Regions from separate parts of the Rhizobium sp. P1_B8 genome, predicted to be linked through region 4. Evidence: predicted binding sites of a transcription regulator. Region 4 holds the regulator's gene; each other region holds the start of a gene.
The links. Region 4 encodes LexA, which represses DNA repair genes until DNA is damaged. Its sites were predicted from a motif close to TGTTCNNNNTGTGTTCNG; they were not measured.

Region 1 (3,619 bases), on a different contig from region 4:
TTTCCTCTCTGCAAGGCAAGCATGGCTTTTTGTTGTTCTGCTAGATGTTCTGGGGTGGGCTGCTTGCTTCGACTGTCAAAGCTTGGCACTAATTCGCCATGAGCCGAAACCCCGCGACCCGCTCCGCCCGCCTGCGCCGTTCGGTGCTGAGCGTGCCTGCCATCAATCCCCGCGCCCTCGAAAAAACCCATGCGGTCGATTGCGATGCGGTGATCTTTGATCTCGAGGATTCCGTGGCGCCGGAAAGGAAGGCGGAAGCGCGGGAAAATCTGAGGAATTTCTTTTCGGCTCGGCCGCTCGAAGGCAAGGAACGGATCATCCGTATCAATGACCTGTCGACCAATTTCGGCCTGGCGGACATGGAACTGGTAATCGCGCTCAATCCCGACGCCGTGCTGCTGCCGAAGGTCGACGAACCGCAGGATGTCATGGCGGTCGGCGACCTTCTCTCCGAGGCGGATGCACCGGAAGATCTGCGCATCTGGGCGATGATCGAGACGCCGCGCGGCATCCTGAATGCGGCTGTTATCGCCGAAGCCGGGCGCACGCCGGGCTCGCGGCTCGATTGCCTCGTCGTCGGGCTCAACGACCTGCGCAAGGAAACCGGCGTGCTGCCGCAGCCGGGGCGGAGCTATCTCGTGCCGTGGCTGATGCAGGTCGTCCTTGCGGTCAGCGCCTACGGGCTCGATGCGATTGACAGCGTCTTCAACGATTTCAGGGACGAACAAGGTTTTGATGCCGAATGTCTGCAGGGCCGGGCGATGGGCTTTGCCGGCAAGATGCTGATCCATCCGGCGCAGATCGAGCCCGCCAACCGCCATTTCGGCCCGGATCCGGCAGCGGTTGCGGAAGCGGAGGCGATCATATCGGCCTTTGCCGATCCTGCCTCCGATGGGCTGAACGTCATCAATGCAGGCGGGCGGATGGTCGAGCGGTTGCATCTTGTCCAGGCGGAAAGTCTGGTCCATAAAGCCCGCCTGATCGCAGCCCGCCAGGCTGCAACACGAAAGACGATGTGATGAAACTCTACCGCTTCCTGACCGGTCCCGACGATGCTTCCTTCTGCCACAAGGTCACTGCCGCCCTCAACAAGGGCTGGTCGCTGGAGGGCTCGCCGACCTATGCCTTCAATGCCGCAACCGGCGCGATGCAGTGCGGCCAGGCCGTCGTCAAGCATGTCGAAGGCAAGGATTACCATCCTGAGATGAAGCTCTCCGAGCAGTGAGGCTCAGCGCATAACCCCGAAAATCGTAATCGATTTTCGGGGTTATGCGTGATTGAAAGTGATGGAGCGTCCTTAGCGCGTCCTTTGGACGCGCGGCGCTCTAGCGCTCGGCGGCTTCCTCGGCGCTTGCCTCGATCCGCTCCATGTCATCGTCGCTCAGCCCGAAATGGTGGCCGATCTCGTGGATCAGGACGTGGGTGATGATATCGCCGAGCGTCTCGTCGTTCTCAGCCCAGTAATCGAGGATGGGGCGGCGGTAGAGGCGGATGCGGTTCGGCATCTCGCCGGTTTCCAGCGTGAAACGTTCGGAAATGCCCCTGCCCTCGAAAAGGCCGAGCAGATCGAAAGGGGTTTCCAGCGCCATGTCCTCGAAAACGTCGTCATCGGGGAAATCTTCGATCTCGATCGTGAGGTTGGTCGTCAGCTGGCGGAATTCATCCGGCAGATGGCTATAGGCCTCCATGGCCAGCGACTCGAAGGTGCTGATCGTCGGCGCATGGCGGTCCCGCCAATCATCGCTCTGGTCTATGCGGGCCATGAATATTCCTTCCTTTGCGGGCCCATATAGAACCTTTATCGCCGATTTTCGAGTGCGGAATCAAAGGCAGGAATAAATTCATAGAAAATGGCCGTTGACTCTTCATTAGCTCTCTGGAATCTATAAGAACATAACAGGAACAAGACGGATCGGAGAACGCCATGGCGCAGCACGCCCTGGCGCGCGAGCGGCTTTTTGCGCTCCGCGAAACCATTGCCCGACTGGAGGGAAGGCCCGCGCCGGCGCTTGCCGCAGCGGAACAGGAAGCCCTGGCAGAAGGACGCAAGACCCGCCAGGAGCGCATTCTGCCGCCCCTCGCGTTTGGGGTGGAGTTTCTCGACGGGGCGCTGGAAGGCGGCCTGCCGCTCGATGCGATCACCGAATTCCGCTCGGCTCTGTCTCGTGATGCAGGTGCTGCAAGCGGGCTGGCGATGGCTGTTGCCGCGCGACTGCAAAAACGGGAAGCGGATGCCGGCCGCCTTCTGCCGTTGCTCTGGATCGGCGATGCCGTCGGCACGCTGGAGGCCGGTCGTCCCTATGCTCCCGGGCTTCGGGATTTCGGGCTGAGCCCGGAGCGGTTTCTCCATGCGGCGCCGCGCAAGCTGGACGAGGCGCTCTGGCTGGCGGAGGTGGCAGTGGAAAGCGCTGCCTTCTCGGCCGTCATCTTCGAAGTGCGAGGCAATCCCGCCCATTTCGGCCTGACCGAAAGCCGCAGGCTTAGTCTCAGGGCGCATGCTGCCCGCCGCCCGCTCTTTCTTGTCCGCCAGGCCGGGGCGGAGGAGGCAAGCAGTGCGGCCTTCCGTCTGCATGTCGAACCAGCCCCGTCCGGTCTGCGGCCGTTGCCGGATGGATCGAAACTTTCCGGCAGCATCGGCAATCCGATTTTCCGTCTCACGCTGGAGAAGAGCCGCAATCCGGCCCCGCTCTCCTTTCTTCTGGAGTGGAACCCCCATGAACGCGAATTTCTCCCTATCGCCGAACCAAACCTCGTTCGTCCTCCAGGCGAACAGTCAGCGCATTCTGGCGCTCAGCTTCCCGCATCTGCCAACGGACCGCATCGCCCGCAAGCGATGGGGGCTCTCCTGGCGTTCGAAAGGGCGTCCTGAGACGCCGCCTATCGTCTGTTCCGGCAAGCTCAACAATGCCCTGCGGCTGACGGCACTGGACGAGTTGGCCGAGAGGCTGGGGTTGAGGAAGGAGCTGGGCGTTGCCGAAGCGCGCGCCATGTACCCCATGCTCGAGGTCGCGGAAGAGGATCCGGCGGCCGACCGCCGGTTGCTGGAGGCAATTGCCGACTGGTGCGACCGTTATACGCCGCTGGTGGCGTTCGACGGGAAGGACGGTCTGTTTCTCGACATTAGCGGTTGCGCCCATCTCGTCGGCGGTGAAAAGGCGCTTCTTCGGGATGTGCTGTCGCGGCTTTTTCATATGGGGTTCGATGCGCGGGGCGCGATCTCATCGTCGCCCGGCCTTTCCTGGGCCGCTTCCCGCTTCGGGCACGGCGGCGTGATCGAGGACGAAGGGACGGAACATGTGCTGATGTCCTTGCCGGTCGCAGCCCTGCGGCTGGAGGGACAAACCGTCGATGCCCTGAACAAGCTCGGTCTGAAATATATCGGCGACGTCATCGATGCACCGCGGGCGCCGCTGACCCGCCGGTTCGGCCCGGAGCTGCTTCTGCGTCTCGACCAGGCGCTGGGACGTGAAGAGGAGCCGGTCTCGCCCCGGCGTCCTGTTGCCAGCCTTTCGGCCGAAAGCCGTCTGATCGAGCCCATCGGGACGGAAGAGCAGATCCTTACCGTCACTAGGCAGGTCGCCTTATCGCTGCAGCCGTCGCTGGAAGCGCGGGGGGCTGG
Region 2 (3,619 bases), on a different contig from region 4:
CCACTCGGCAGCACCAGTTTTCTTGAAAAGACAGTCAATCTCGACTCCACCCTTCCCGGCGAAAACACCTTATAAGTTGGCGTTTCTCATCAGTTGGCGTCCATAGGCTTTCCTGTCATGGGTCGAGGCGAAACCATTCGTGGCGGCATCAGTGACGATCCGCCCATTTGCCGACGGTGAAAATCGCGCTAGAGTATTAGCTATCGCAGAGTCTCCCCGGAGGAACTGGGAGATGTTGCGCTCATTTCTGTCGAAAATCGTGGAGGAGCGTCGATGGCAACTGAAAGATGGAACAGCCCGGTCAAGGTTGGTTTCGAAAATGCCGATGCGCGAACGGTCAATGGTCCGTTCGATGCGCTAAAGTGCCTGGCGGATCTCTGGCCGATTGTGCGCGGGCTTCGTTATATCAAGGCCCGCAGCACCTGCCGGGCAGCGCTCGACGGGCGCAAGAGCGTGGAAGAGGCGAGAGCCGAGTTTCTGGCGGCAGCCGAAGAGGCGAAGCTGAAGCTTCATTGAACTGGCGCATAATCCTTTCCGAAAATCGATTCCGATTTTCGGGGTTATGCGCTGCACTTCGGTCAGGATTTCCAGGCCGCTTCAGGTCGTTCGTAAACGGAACGTGCCGGAACGGGACAATGATTTAATTTTACTTAACCCTGCATCGAACTCGCGCCGGGTTTTGGTGCAACAGGCGTTGCGCCTGGTACAGGGGTCTACATAGAAGATGGCCAGCCATCATGATGATGGTTAGAGGCTCGTCACCTCTGCGGAAACGCAGGCGAGCCTCGTCCGAGCAAAGCTGATGTTTCAGCAGTCCGCGCCGCCCTCATTCTCCACTTCGACATAACCGACACCAATGATCGTGCCATCCGCCGCGCGGATGAAGGACGGCAAATACTGAGGATCTGCCGGCGTGCAGGCGACGGTCCCGGTATATTCGTTGAGGGCGATCTGGTCCTTCGGCAAAGCGGAATAATTCGTGCCGGTTTCCAGCGAGGCATGGGCGGAGCCGGCAAAGACACCGCCTGTTATCAAAGTCATTGCAGAGATGCGAAGAAGCGACTGCATGGGGGTCTCCAGCGTTTAGGTCCGGCCTTTCAACACGTGGGAGGGTGTTTTGGTTCCCTTCATGCATCGCAAAGACATGAGCGCGCAAACCGGCGCGGCAAGACTTCAGCGTCGCAGCAGGCGACCACGCACATAGCCTCGCCCGACGACGCCCTCGGCGATCTCGATCGCCCGCTCGACATCGCCCCGCCGGCGCACGAAACCCTCCAGGATGAGATAGGAGCCCGATATGCTGACGGTGATTTCGCCGGCTTCGAAATCGGCGGCCGCATGAAGGGCGCTTTCCACCGAGGCGCGCGTCGCGGCATCGCTGTGGCCCTGCCGGCCGGGCTCGTCATGCCCCGTGAATGCTGGAAAGCCGAGCACCGTGAACGTTTCCTGATGTTGGTTGATGTGTGTTAACGCCGCAGGTACGCATTTCGTTGCGTTCCCCGGAAAAGAAGAGCCTGCTCGACAGCGATACCTGCGCGGTGGCATGGGCTACCCTTGGCGAAAGGTGCGGCGGCTTCCATATCTGGCTGCAGTCGAAAGAGGGATGATGACGATGAAAGCGCTTCTGTCTGCCTTGTTTGCCGGGGCATTGCTTGCCGGCTGCTCCTCGGCCGATACGCCGGCGCTGGACCCCATTCCCGGCAGCATTACCTATGGCGGCCAGCCGCGAACGAAGCTCACCAAGTCGCCGGTCGGCAGCGCCGTCTACAACCAGTTCTACAACGGGACGGGACAGCGCGTGGAGGAAACCTATATCCTTCAGCCCGACCGCAGCCTGAAGCTGGTGCGACGCGTAGTCGGTCCGGATTTCCCCGATTGAGATGTTGCTCGCGCGCCAGATCGCTTGACAGGGACGGCAATCGCGAACATTCAAGGAACATCTAATCTTTCCCCAGTGATTCTGCGGGAGCCCGACCGGACGGCTGGATGTATCTCGAAAAGCTCAATCCGCAGCAGCGCATGGCCGTCGAGCACGGCACGCTCATCGACGGCAGCCATATTGCCGGGCCGCTGCTGGTCATTGCCGGCGCCGGCTCGGGCAAGACGAATACCTTGGCGCATCGGGTCGCCCATCTGATCGTCAAGGGCGCCGATCCCCGCCGCATCCTGCTGATGACCTTTTCGCGCCGGGCAGCCGCCGAAATGGCGCGGCGCGTCGAGCGCATCTGCCGCGATGTGCTTGGTGCGAATGCCGGCGTCATGGCGGATGCGCTTTCCTGGTCCGGCACCTTCCATGGCATCGGCGCGCGGCTATTGCGCGATTATGCCCAGCAGATCGGCCTCGACCCGGATTTCACCATCCACGACCGCGAAGACAGCGCCGATCTGATGAACCTGATCCGGCACGACCTCGGTTTCTCAAAGACGGAAAGCCGCTTTCCGACAAAGGGCACCTGTCTTGCCATCTATTCCAGGGCGGTGAATTCGGAAACCGCGCTCGACCTCGTGCTGCGCGACGTCTTTCCCTGGTGCGCGGCGTGGGAAAAACAGCTCCGCGAACTATTCGCCAGCTATGTCGAGGCCAAGCAGAGCCAGAACGTGCTCGACTACGACGATCTGCTGCTCTACTGGGCACAGATGGTGGGCGAGGCTGTCATTGCCGAGGATATCGGCAGCCGCTTCGACCATGTGCTCGTTGACGAATATCAGGACACCAACCGGCTGCAGGCCTCGATCCTGCTGGCGCTGAAGCCCGGCGGCCAAGGACTGACCGTCGTCGGTGACGATGCGCAGTCGATCTATTCCTTCCGCGCCGCGACGGTGCGCAATATCCTCGATTTTCCCGCCGCCTTCAGCCCGGCCGCCAATATCGTCACCCTCGACCGCAACTACCGCTCGACGCAGCCGATCCTCGCCGCCGCCAACGCCGTCATCGATCTCGCCTCGGAGCGCTTCACCAAGAATCTCTGGACCGAGCGGCAATCATCGGAGAGGCCGCGCCTCGTCACGGTGCGCGACGAGGCCGAGCAGGCGCGCTACGTCGCCGACATGGTGCTCGACAACCGCGAGGAAGGCCTCACGCTCAAGCAGCAGGCCGTGCTCTTCCGCGCCTCGCACCACAGCGGACCGCTGGAGGTCGAGTTGACCCGGCGCAACATTCCCTTCGTCAAATTCGGCGGGCTGAAGTTTCTCGACAGCGCGCATGTGAAGGACATGCTGGCCGCCCTTCGCTTCGCGCAGAACCCGCGCGACCGGGTGGCGGGCTTCCGGCTGATGCAGATCCTGCCGGGCGTCGGGCCGTCGACGGCGCAGAAGACGCTCGACCTGATGGCCGAGGATGCCAGCCCGATTTCTGCTCTCGCAGCCATGCCGGCGCCGCCGCGCTCCGGCGAGGACTGGACAATGTTCGTCTCGATGCTGCAGGAGCTGAAGGCCGGCAAGGCCGGCTGGCCGGCGGAAATCGGCCTGGCGCGGCAATGGTACGCGCCGCATCTGGAACGGCTGCACGAGGAAGCAGCGACGCGGCAGGCCGACCTGCTGCAGCTCGAGCAGATCGCCGGCGGTTATGCCTCGCGCGAGCGTTTCCTCACCGAGCTCACCCTCGACCCACCGGATGCGA
Region 3 (3,619 bases), on a different contig from region 4:
AGGTCAGCCCCTGCCAAGAGCATTCGCGGCCGGCAGCGCGCCATAACGGCAGCGATCAATCGTTCCGTCGGGGTTGGGTTCGCGGACAGCGACATAATCTCATAATCCGGCAGCGCACCGGCGGGGATTTCGCTGAGGGCAGCATCAGCGCCAGCGCGATCGGCAGATCGGTGAGCGGCCTGACGACTAGTACTTCAAAATATCTACGCGCATCCGCCCTTCTTCTTAAGCCGCAGCCGTCAGCCTTTCGCCGGCGATGCGGTAGGAGATCGCTTCGGCGAGATGGATGCGGCCGACCGTCGGCTTGCCGTCGAGATCGGCAAGCGTGCGGGCGACCTTGAGCACGCGGTGGTAACCGCGGGCGGAGAATTTCATCTTCTCGGCGGCGTCGCGCAGCAACTGCAGGCCGCTGGCATCGGGCTCGGCCAGTTTCTCGATCATCGCGGTCGAGCAGCGGGCATTGGTGCCGATGCCCTTGGCGCCGGTGCTTTCGAAGCGCTCCTGCTGGATTGCGCGGGCGCGGGCGACGCGGCGGGCGACATCGGCGCTGGTTTCAGCCGCCATCGGCCGGATGAGATCGGCAGCGGAGACGGCCGGCACATCGATGCGGATATCGATGCGGTCCATCAGCGGGCCGGAGATGCGGGCCTGGTAATCGCTCATGCAGCGCGGCCCGCGGGCACAGCTATGGCCCGGCTCGCCGGCCATGCCACAGCGGCAGGGGTTCATCGCCGCGATCAGCTGGAATTTCGCCGGATAGGAGACGCGGTGATTGGCACGGGCAATGACGCATTCGCCGCCTTCGAGCGGCTGGCGCAGCGCATCGAGCGCCTGCGGCGTAAATTCGGGGAACTCGTCGAGAAACAGCACGCCGTGATGGGCAAGCGAGGCTTCGCCTGGACGGGCGCGCAGGCCACCGCCGACGAGGGCTGCCATGGTGGCGGAATGATGCGGGGTGCGGAAGGGCCGGCGATCGGAAAGCTTGCCGCCGGAGAGCTGGCCGGCGATCGAATGCACCATCGAGACTTCAAGCAGCTCGGCGGCCGAGAGCGGCGGCAGGATCGACGGCAACCTGGCTGCCAGCATCGACTTGCCGGAGCCCGGAGGACCGACCATCAGCAGATTATGGCCACCGGCGGCCGCCACCTCGAGCGCCCGCTTGGCGCTTTCCTGACCCTTGATCTCGGCGAGATCCGGCAGGTTTGCGGCATTGGCGCGGATCGACGCCTCCGGCCTGGATAGGACTTGCGTGCCGCGGAAATGATTGGCAAGCGCAATCAGGCTGCGGGGTGCAAGGATATCGACGTCGGCGCCTGCCCAGGCGGCTTCGGCGCCGCTTTCGGCGGGGCAGATCAGCCCCTTGCCGAGCGCATTGGCGCCGATCGCGGCCGGCAGCGCGCCTGATATGGCGGCGATCGTGCCGTCGAGATTGAGCTCGCCGACGACGACAAAATCGGACAGCGCATCGGCGGGAATGGCGCCGAGGGCAGCCATCAGGGCAAGCGCGATCGGCAGATCGAAATGCGAGCCTTCCTTCGGCAGGTCAGCAGGCGCCAGATTGACGGTCACCCGCTTCGCCGGCAGCGCCAGGCCGGAGGCGTGGAGGGCGGCCTGCACGCGCTCGCGGCTTTCGGCAACCGCCTTGTCAGGCAGGCCGACGATCTGCATCCCGACCTTTCCGGGAGCGACCATGACCTGGACCTCGACCGGCACACCTTCGATACCCTGAAATGCAACCGTACTGACACGCGCGACCATCAACCCATCCCCTTGCCGCAAACTTTTATATACCGCCCTGCAGCCATTTTCGATGCATGTCGTGGTCCCAAAACCGCTGCACAGTTTTGGGCGACATGCATTAGGGCCAGCGGTTGCAATCTGGCATGGAAGCCGGAATAAAACAAGAACAATCAAAGAACATAGTCAAGCATCCGCTGTGACCTTGGTTGCGCTCGGTCGCGGGACCAGAACGGTCATGGGCGGCTGGCTCAGCCGCGCTTGCGCTCGATCGCATCCCAAAGCAGGGCTGCTATATCGGCACCGCCGAACTTCTTCACCTCGCGAATGCCTGTGGGCGACGTGACGTTGATCTCGGTCATGTAATCGCCGATCACATCGATGCCGACGAGCAGGAAGCCGCGCTCCCTCAGCGCCGGGCCGATGCGGGCGCAGATTTCCTGTTCGCGCGGCGTCAGCTCGGTCGCCTCGGCGCGGCCGCCGACATGCATGTTGGAGCGGCTGTCGTGTTCGGCCGGCACGCGGTTGATGGCGCCGGCGAATTCGCCGTCGACCAGGATGATGCGTTTGTCGCCCTTGCGCACGTCGGGCAGATATTGCTGGGCGATGAAGGGTTCGCGGAAAAGCTGGCCGAACATTTCGAGCAGCGAAGAGAGGTTGCGGTCGTCGCGGGTCGAATGGAAGACGCCGGCGCCGCCATTGCCGTAAAGCGGCTTCAGGATAATATCGCCCATCTCGTCGCGGAAGCGGCGGATCTCGGCGGCATCCTTGGTGATCAGCGTCTTCGGCATCAGATCGGAGAATTCGGTGACGAAGATCTTCTCCGGCGAATTGCGCACCCAGGCCGGATCGTTGACGACGAGCGTCTTCGGGTGGATGCGCTCGAGCAGATGCGTCGCGGTGATATAGGCCATATCGAAGGGCGGATCCTGGCGCAGCAGCACGACATCCATGGTCGCGAGGTCGACGCGCTCCGGCGCGCCAAGCTCGTAGTGATCGCCCTTGACGTCGCGCAGCACCATCGGCTCGACGCTGGCATAGAGCCGGTTGTCGCGGAAGCTCAGGCGGTCGGGGGTGTAATGGAAGAGCCTGTAGCCGCGCGCCTGCGCTTCCAGGCTCATGGCGAAGGTGGAATCACCCGCGATATTGATGCTTGCGACATGATCCATCTGGACCGCTACATTGGTGATCTTGGCCATTTCCATCCCTCGCTGAATGCCGGACAGATGTAGGTCGGCCAGATATCAAACGCAACGGCCAATCAAGGGCTTCGGCACTGGAGCATTTTTGTTTTTTGCGCAATTCCGGACACAAAACCGCTGCGCAGTTTTGCTGGAATTGCTTTTCACCGCGTTTCGAGTTTCCGCATCAAACGGCCGCGATAGCTATCGAGAATGACGGCGAGCACGATGACGGCGCCGATGACGATCGGCTTGATATTGTCGTCGGCGCCCAAGAGCTGCAATCCCGTCGACAGCACCTGCAGAATGCAGGCACCGACCAGAGTGCCGACAATCGAGCCTTTGCCACCCGAAAGGCTGGTTCCGCCGATGATGACGGCGGCGATGGCATTCAACTCATAGCCGATGCCCGCAACCGGGCTGCCGACATTGAGACGGAGCAGATAGACCATGGCCGCAATGCCGGCCGTCAGCCCTGAGATCGTGAAGACCGCAATCTTGTACCGTTTGGGCTCATGCCCCGACAGCCGGACAGCCTCTTCATTGGTGCCGATCGCGAAGACGAAGCGCCCGAAGACGGTGTAGCGCAGCACGAACCAGCCGATGAGGACGACAACGATCGCAATCAGAAAGATCGACGGAAATATGCCCCAGAAGATCAGGTTGCCGAAATCGACGAAAGGCTGAGGCAGGCCGGTGAT
Region 4 (3,619 bases):
TCGGTTTCCGCATGCTGCTCAGCCTCTTTCCCGGTGTCGCCCAAGCCTATCCGACCAAGAAGATCGCCGCTGCCGGCGCGCTCATCGCCGTCACGGCCTATTTCCTGATCTCCGGCTTTGCCGTCTCGGCCGAACGCGCCTTCATCATGATGGCGATCATGTTGATTGCCGTCTTCTTCGACCGGCCGTCGATCAGCCTGCGCAATGTCGCTCTCTCGGCGCTCGTCATTCTCGCCATTTCACCGTCTGAGGTCTTGGGTCCGAGCTTCCAGATGTCCTTTGCTGCGACATTGGCGTTGGTATCTGGCTACCAGCTGTGGAAGGACCGGCGCGTCCGCGAAAACGCTTTCCTGAAGCTGCCGGTTTTTCGGCCCGTCGTTACGGTTGCGGGTTTCTTCGGCGGCGTCTTCCTGACCTCGCTGATCGGCGGCTTTTCTACCGCGCTGTTTTCGATCGAGCATTTTCATCGCCTGACTGCCTATGGCCTGCCGGCAAACCTCGCGACGATGCCGATCATCTCCTTCATCATCATGCCGGCCGGGTTGCTGGCGATGCTGCTCATGCCTTTCGGTCTGGATGTTTTGCCTTGGAAGGTCGTCGGATTCGGCCTCGATCTGGTGATCTCGATCGCAAAGACGGTGTCCGGCTGGGGTGGCGACATCGGCATCGGCCGCTTGCCCGCTTGGTATTTCGCGATAGCCGTCGCAGGCTTTCTGCTGCTGACGCTGCTCCGCACCCGGCTGCGCCATATCGGCACGTCGATCATCGCGATCTCGACGCTAGTCCTCTTGCTTCTGCCGGTTCCCCGGCCGCCGGATCTGGCGATTTCGGAGGATGGTGGTCTCGTCGCAATCGTCGAGGCGGGGGCCATGGCTTCCAACCGTGAAAGACCGCCGGATTTCATCTTCGACCAGTGGCAGAGAGCGCTGGTCCTGCCGACGCATCACCCGCCGAAGATGCTGGATGGTCCTGTTATTCCGCCGGAGGGAGAAGACCGCCGCGTCAGGCTTTCCCGCGATCAGCAGAACGAAGCAAGGTCGGCGATGCGGGCGGCTGCAGCGGCCGGTGAAGCAAACCGCTTTTCCTGCGTCAAGAAGGCCTGGTGCACATCAAGGCTTGGCAATGGTCACGTGGTTGCTGTCATCGACAATGCCGCCTATCTCGGTCCGGCATGCGACGCGGCCGATATCGTCGTGACGTCGGTCCGCCTGCGCTTCAACAGCTGCCGCTCAGGGGCGACGCTCTTCACCGGCGAAACGTTGCGCAAGACCGGTTCCGTCGAGTTGCGCTTCGCCGACGCCGGCCTGGAGGTCGCAACCGCATTCGATGCATTGTCGCGGCCATGGATGCGGCATCGCGCCTATGACTGGCGCAGCAACAGTTTTGCCGAATCCAGACTGCCTGATGTCAGTGATAGCGGCGAATGAGGCCGACGAGCTTGCCCTGAACCTTGACGCGGTCCGGCCCGAAAATCCGGGTCTCGTAAGCCGGGTTGGCCGCTTCCAGTGCGATCGAGGCGCCCTTGCGGCGGAAGCGTTTGAGTGTCGCTTCTTCGTCGTCGACGAGAGCAACGACGATGTCGCCAGGACTTGCGGTGCTGCCGTTGCGAATGATCACGGTGTCGCCGTCGAAGATGCCGGCGTCGATCATCGAATCGCCCTTGACCTCCAGCGCATAATGTTCACCGGAACCGAGCATGTCGGCCGGAACGACGATGTCGTGGGTGTTGTTCTGGATCGCCGAGATCGGAACACCGGCGGCGATACGGCCCATGACCGGCACGGAGACCGAGTTGCCGTTGTCGGCGACGGGTTTTGTGGGAGCAGGAGTGGCGACCGGCTGCGGCTTGCCAAGGCTGCCCTCGATGACGCTGGGCGAAAAGCCCCGCCGGGGCTGAATGCTGGGGCTGTAGGCCTCCGGAAGCTTGATGACCTCGAGCGCACGGGCGCGGTTCGGTAGGCGGCGAATGAAGCCACGTTCCTCGAGCGCCGTAATCAGCCGGTGAATCCCGGACTTGGAAGCGAGGTCCAGGGCATCCTTCATTTCGTCGAAAGATGGCGGAACGCCGGATTCCTTCATGCGCTCATGAATGAAAAGGAGAAGCTCCTGTTGTTTGCGCGTGAGCATCGACGTTGTGACCTCGTGATTGAAACAAATCCAGAACAGACACTATATGTTCCATATGTGTTCCGCAAGTAGCTAAATTTCCGTAAAACTTGGCGCCAACTCGTTGAGATTTTTATTTTCATTCGCCGGATTGGGACACATGTCTTGCATTGAGGGGCGCGCCATCGCACATCTCTTGCCGTTTCCAGGAGGGATATCATGAACGAGCGTTCCGCCAAGCCGCACCCGCTGGATCATGTGGTGCTGCCCGTCGTCAACATTGATCTGGCGCGCGAGAGGCTTGGCAAGCTCGGCTTCACCGTTGCCGCCGATGCACGCCATCCCTTCGGAACGGAAAACGCCTGCGTCTTTTTTGCCGACAAGACCTATCTGGAGCCGCTCGGGATTGCGAGTGTCGAGGAGAGCGAGGCCTCAGCGCGGCAAGGCAATGTTTTCACCGCCCGCAACCGGGCCTTCCGCTTCCGCTGCGGCGAGGAGGGGCTTTCGGGGCTTGCTTTCGGTAGTAAGGATGCCGGCATCGATCATCAGAACTTCGTCGGCAACGGATCGAGCGCCGGCGAGATGCTGCAGTTCACCCGGCCGATGACGATGCCGGACGGTTCTGAGAGCATCGCCGGCTTCAAGCTGGCTTTTGCCGGCGACCTGCGCGCGCCCGATCTCTTCCTTTTCAGCGTCGAACGCGTCAATCCGCTGCCGGCCGACCGCGGCGCGCTGGAGACGCATGCCAATGGCGTCACCGGCATTGCCGAGATCGCGCTCTGCGCGCCTGATGCCGCCGCTTTCGGGGCCTTCGTCGGCCTTGCCGCGGCGCAGGCGGCAGTCGAGAAAACCGGTTTTGGCGTCAATGTTGCTGCTTCGAACGCGAAAATCAGCCTGATGACGCCGGAAGGGCTAGAAGCCTATTTCGAGATCGCCGGCTCATCCGCCGATCGCGGCCTGCGTGGCCGGGCAATCCTCTTCATTGTCGCCGATCTTGCCGTGACAGAAGCGCATTTGGCTGCTAACGGGGTGACATACACGCGCAAGAACAATCGCATTCTGGTGAAGCCCGCGCCCGGGCAGGGCACGCTCTTCGCCTTCGAGGAGACACGATGAGCACTGAGACGAATTCCGAAGTCAAGATCGGCGAAGGCCAAGGCCAGGTCACCTTTTCCAATACCGGCCGCCTGTCGCTGATTGCCGGTCCCTGCCAGATGGAGAGCCGCGACCACGCCTTCATGGTTGCCGGCACGCTGAAAGAGCTTTGCGCAAAGCTCGGCATCGGCCTCGTTTACAAGAGCTCCTTCGACAAGGCGAACCGCACCTCGCTCTCGGCTGAACGCGGCATCGGGATCGAAAAGGGCATGGAGGTCTTTGCCGACCTCAAGAAGGAATTCGGCTTTCCTGTCCTGACCGACGTTCATACCGCCGAGCAATGCGCGGAGGTGGCAAAGGTCGTCGACGTCCTGCAGATCCCGGCCTTCCTTTGCCGACAGACCGACCTTCTCATCGC

Region 1: a site for LexA is predicted at 1,888-1,905, ahead of AC1D2N_RS14515 (ImuA family protein). Genes of this name have one in related genera too.
Region 2: a site for LexA is predicted at 1,922-1,939, ahead of AC1D2N_RS07585 (ATP-dependent helicase). Genes of this name have one in related genera too.
Region 3: a site for LexA is predicted at 1,892-1,909, ahead of AC1D2N_RS10970 (YifB family Mg chelatase-like AAA ATPase). Genes of this name have one in related genera too.

Annotation. Positions count from the first base shown of each region.
Region 1 is NZ_JBFTZZ010000010.1:113,459-117,077, forward strand. It holds gene AC1D2N_RS14500 (HpcH/HpaI aldolase/citrate lyase family protein) at 99-1,019, shown strand; gene AC1D2N_RS14505 (DUF1737 domain-containing protein) at 1,019-1,225, shown strand; gene AC1D2N_RS14510 (metallopeptidase family protein) at 1,326-1,763, opposite strand; gene AC1D2N_RS14515 (ImuA family protein) at 1,925-2,869, shown strand; gene AC1D2N_RS14520 (Y-family DNA polymerase) at 2,880-3,619, shown strand, end outside.
Region 2 is NZ_JBFTZZ010000004.1:150,738-154,356, reverse strand. It holds tRNA gene AC1D2N_RS07610 (tRNA-Thr) at 1-16, shown strand, start outside; gene AC1D2N_RS07605 (DUF982 domain-containing protein) at 274-516, shown strand; gene AC1D2N_RS07600 (hypothetical protein) at 808-1,068, opposite strand; gene AC1D2N_RS07595 (BON domain-containing protein) at 1,174-1,434, opposite strand; gene AC1D2N_RS07590 (hypothetical protein) at 1,613-1,879, shown strand; gene AC1D2N_RS07585 (ATP-dependent helicase) at 1,987-3,619, shown strand, end outside.
Region 3 is NZ_JBFTZZ010000006.1:274,083-277,701, reverse strand. It holds gene AC1D2N_RS10970 (YifB family Mg chelatase-like AAA ATPase) at 226-1,758, opposite strand; gene gshB (glutathione synthase) at 1,989-2,936, opposite strand; gene AC1D2N_RS10960 (ABC transporter permease) at 3,083-3,619, opposite strand, start outside.
Region 4 is NZ_JBFTZZ010000017.1:240,311-243,929, forward strand. It holds gene AC1D2N_RS21525 (ComEC/Rec2 family competence protein) at 1-1,427, shown strand, start outside; gene lexA (transcriptional repressor LexA) at 1,408-2,127, opposite strand; gene AC1D2N_RS21535 (VOC family protein) at 2,326-3,222, shown strand; gene kdsA (3-deoxy-8-phosphooctulonate synthase) at 3,219-3,619, shown strand, end outside.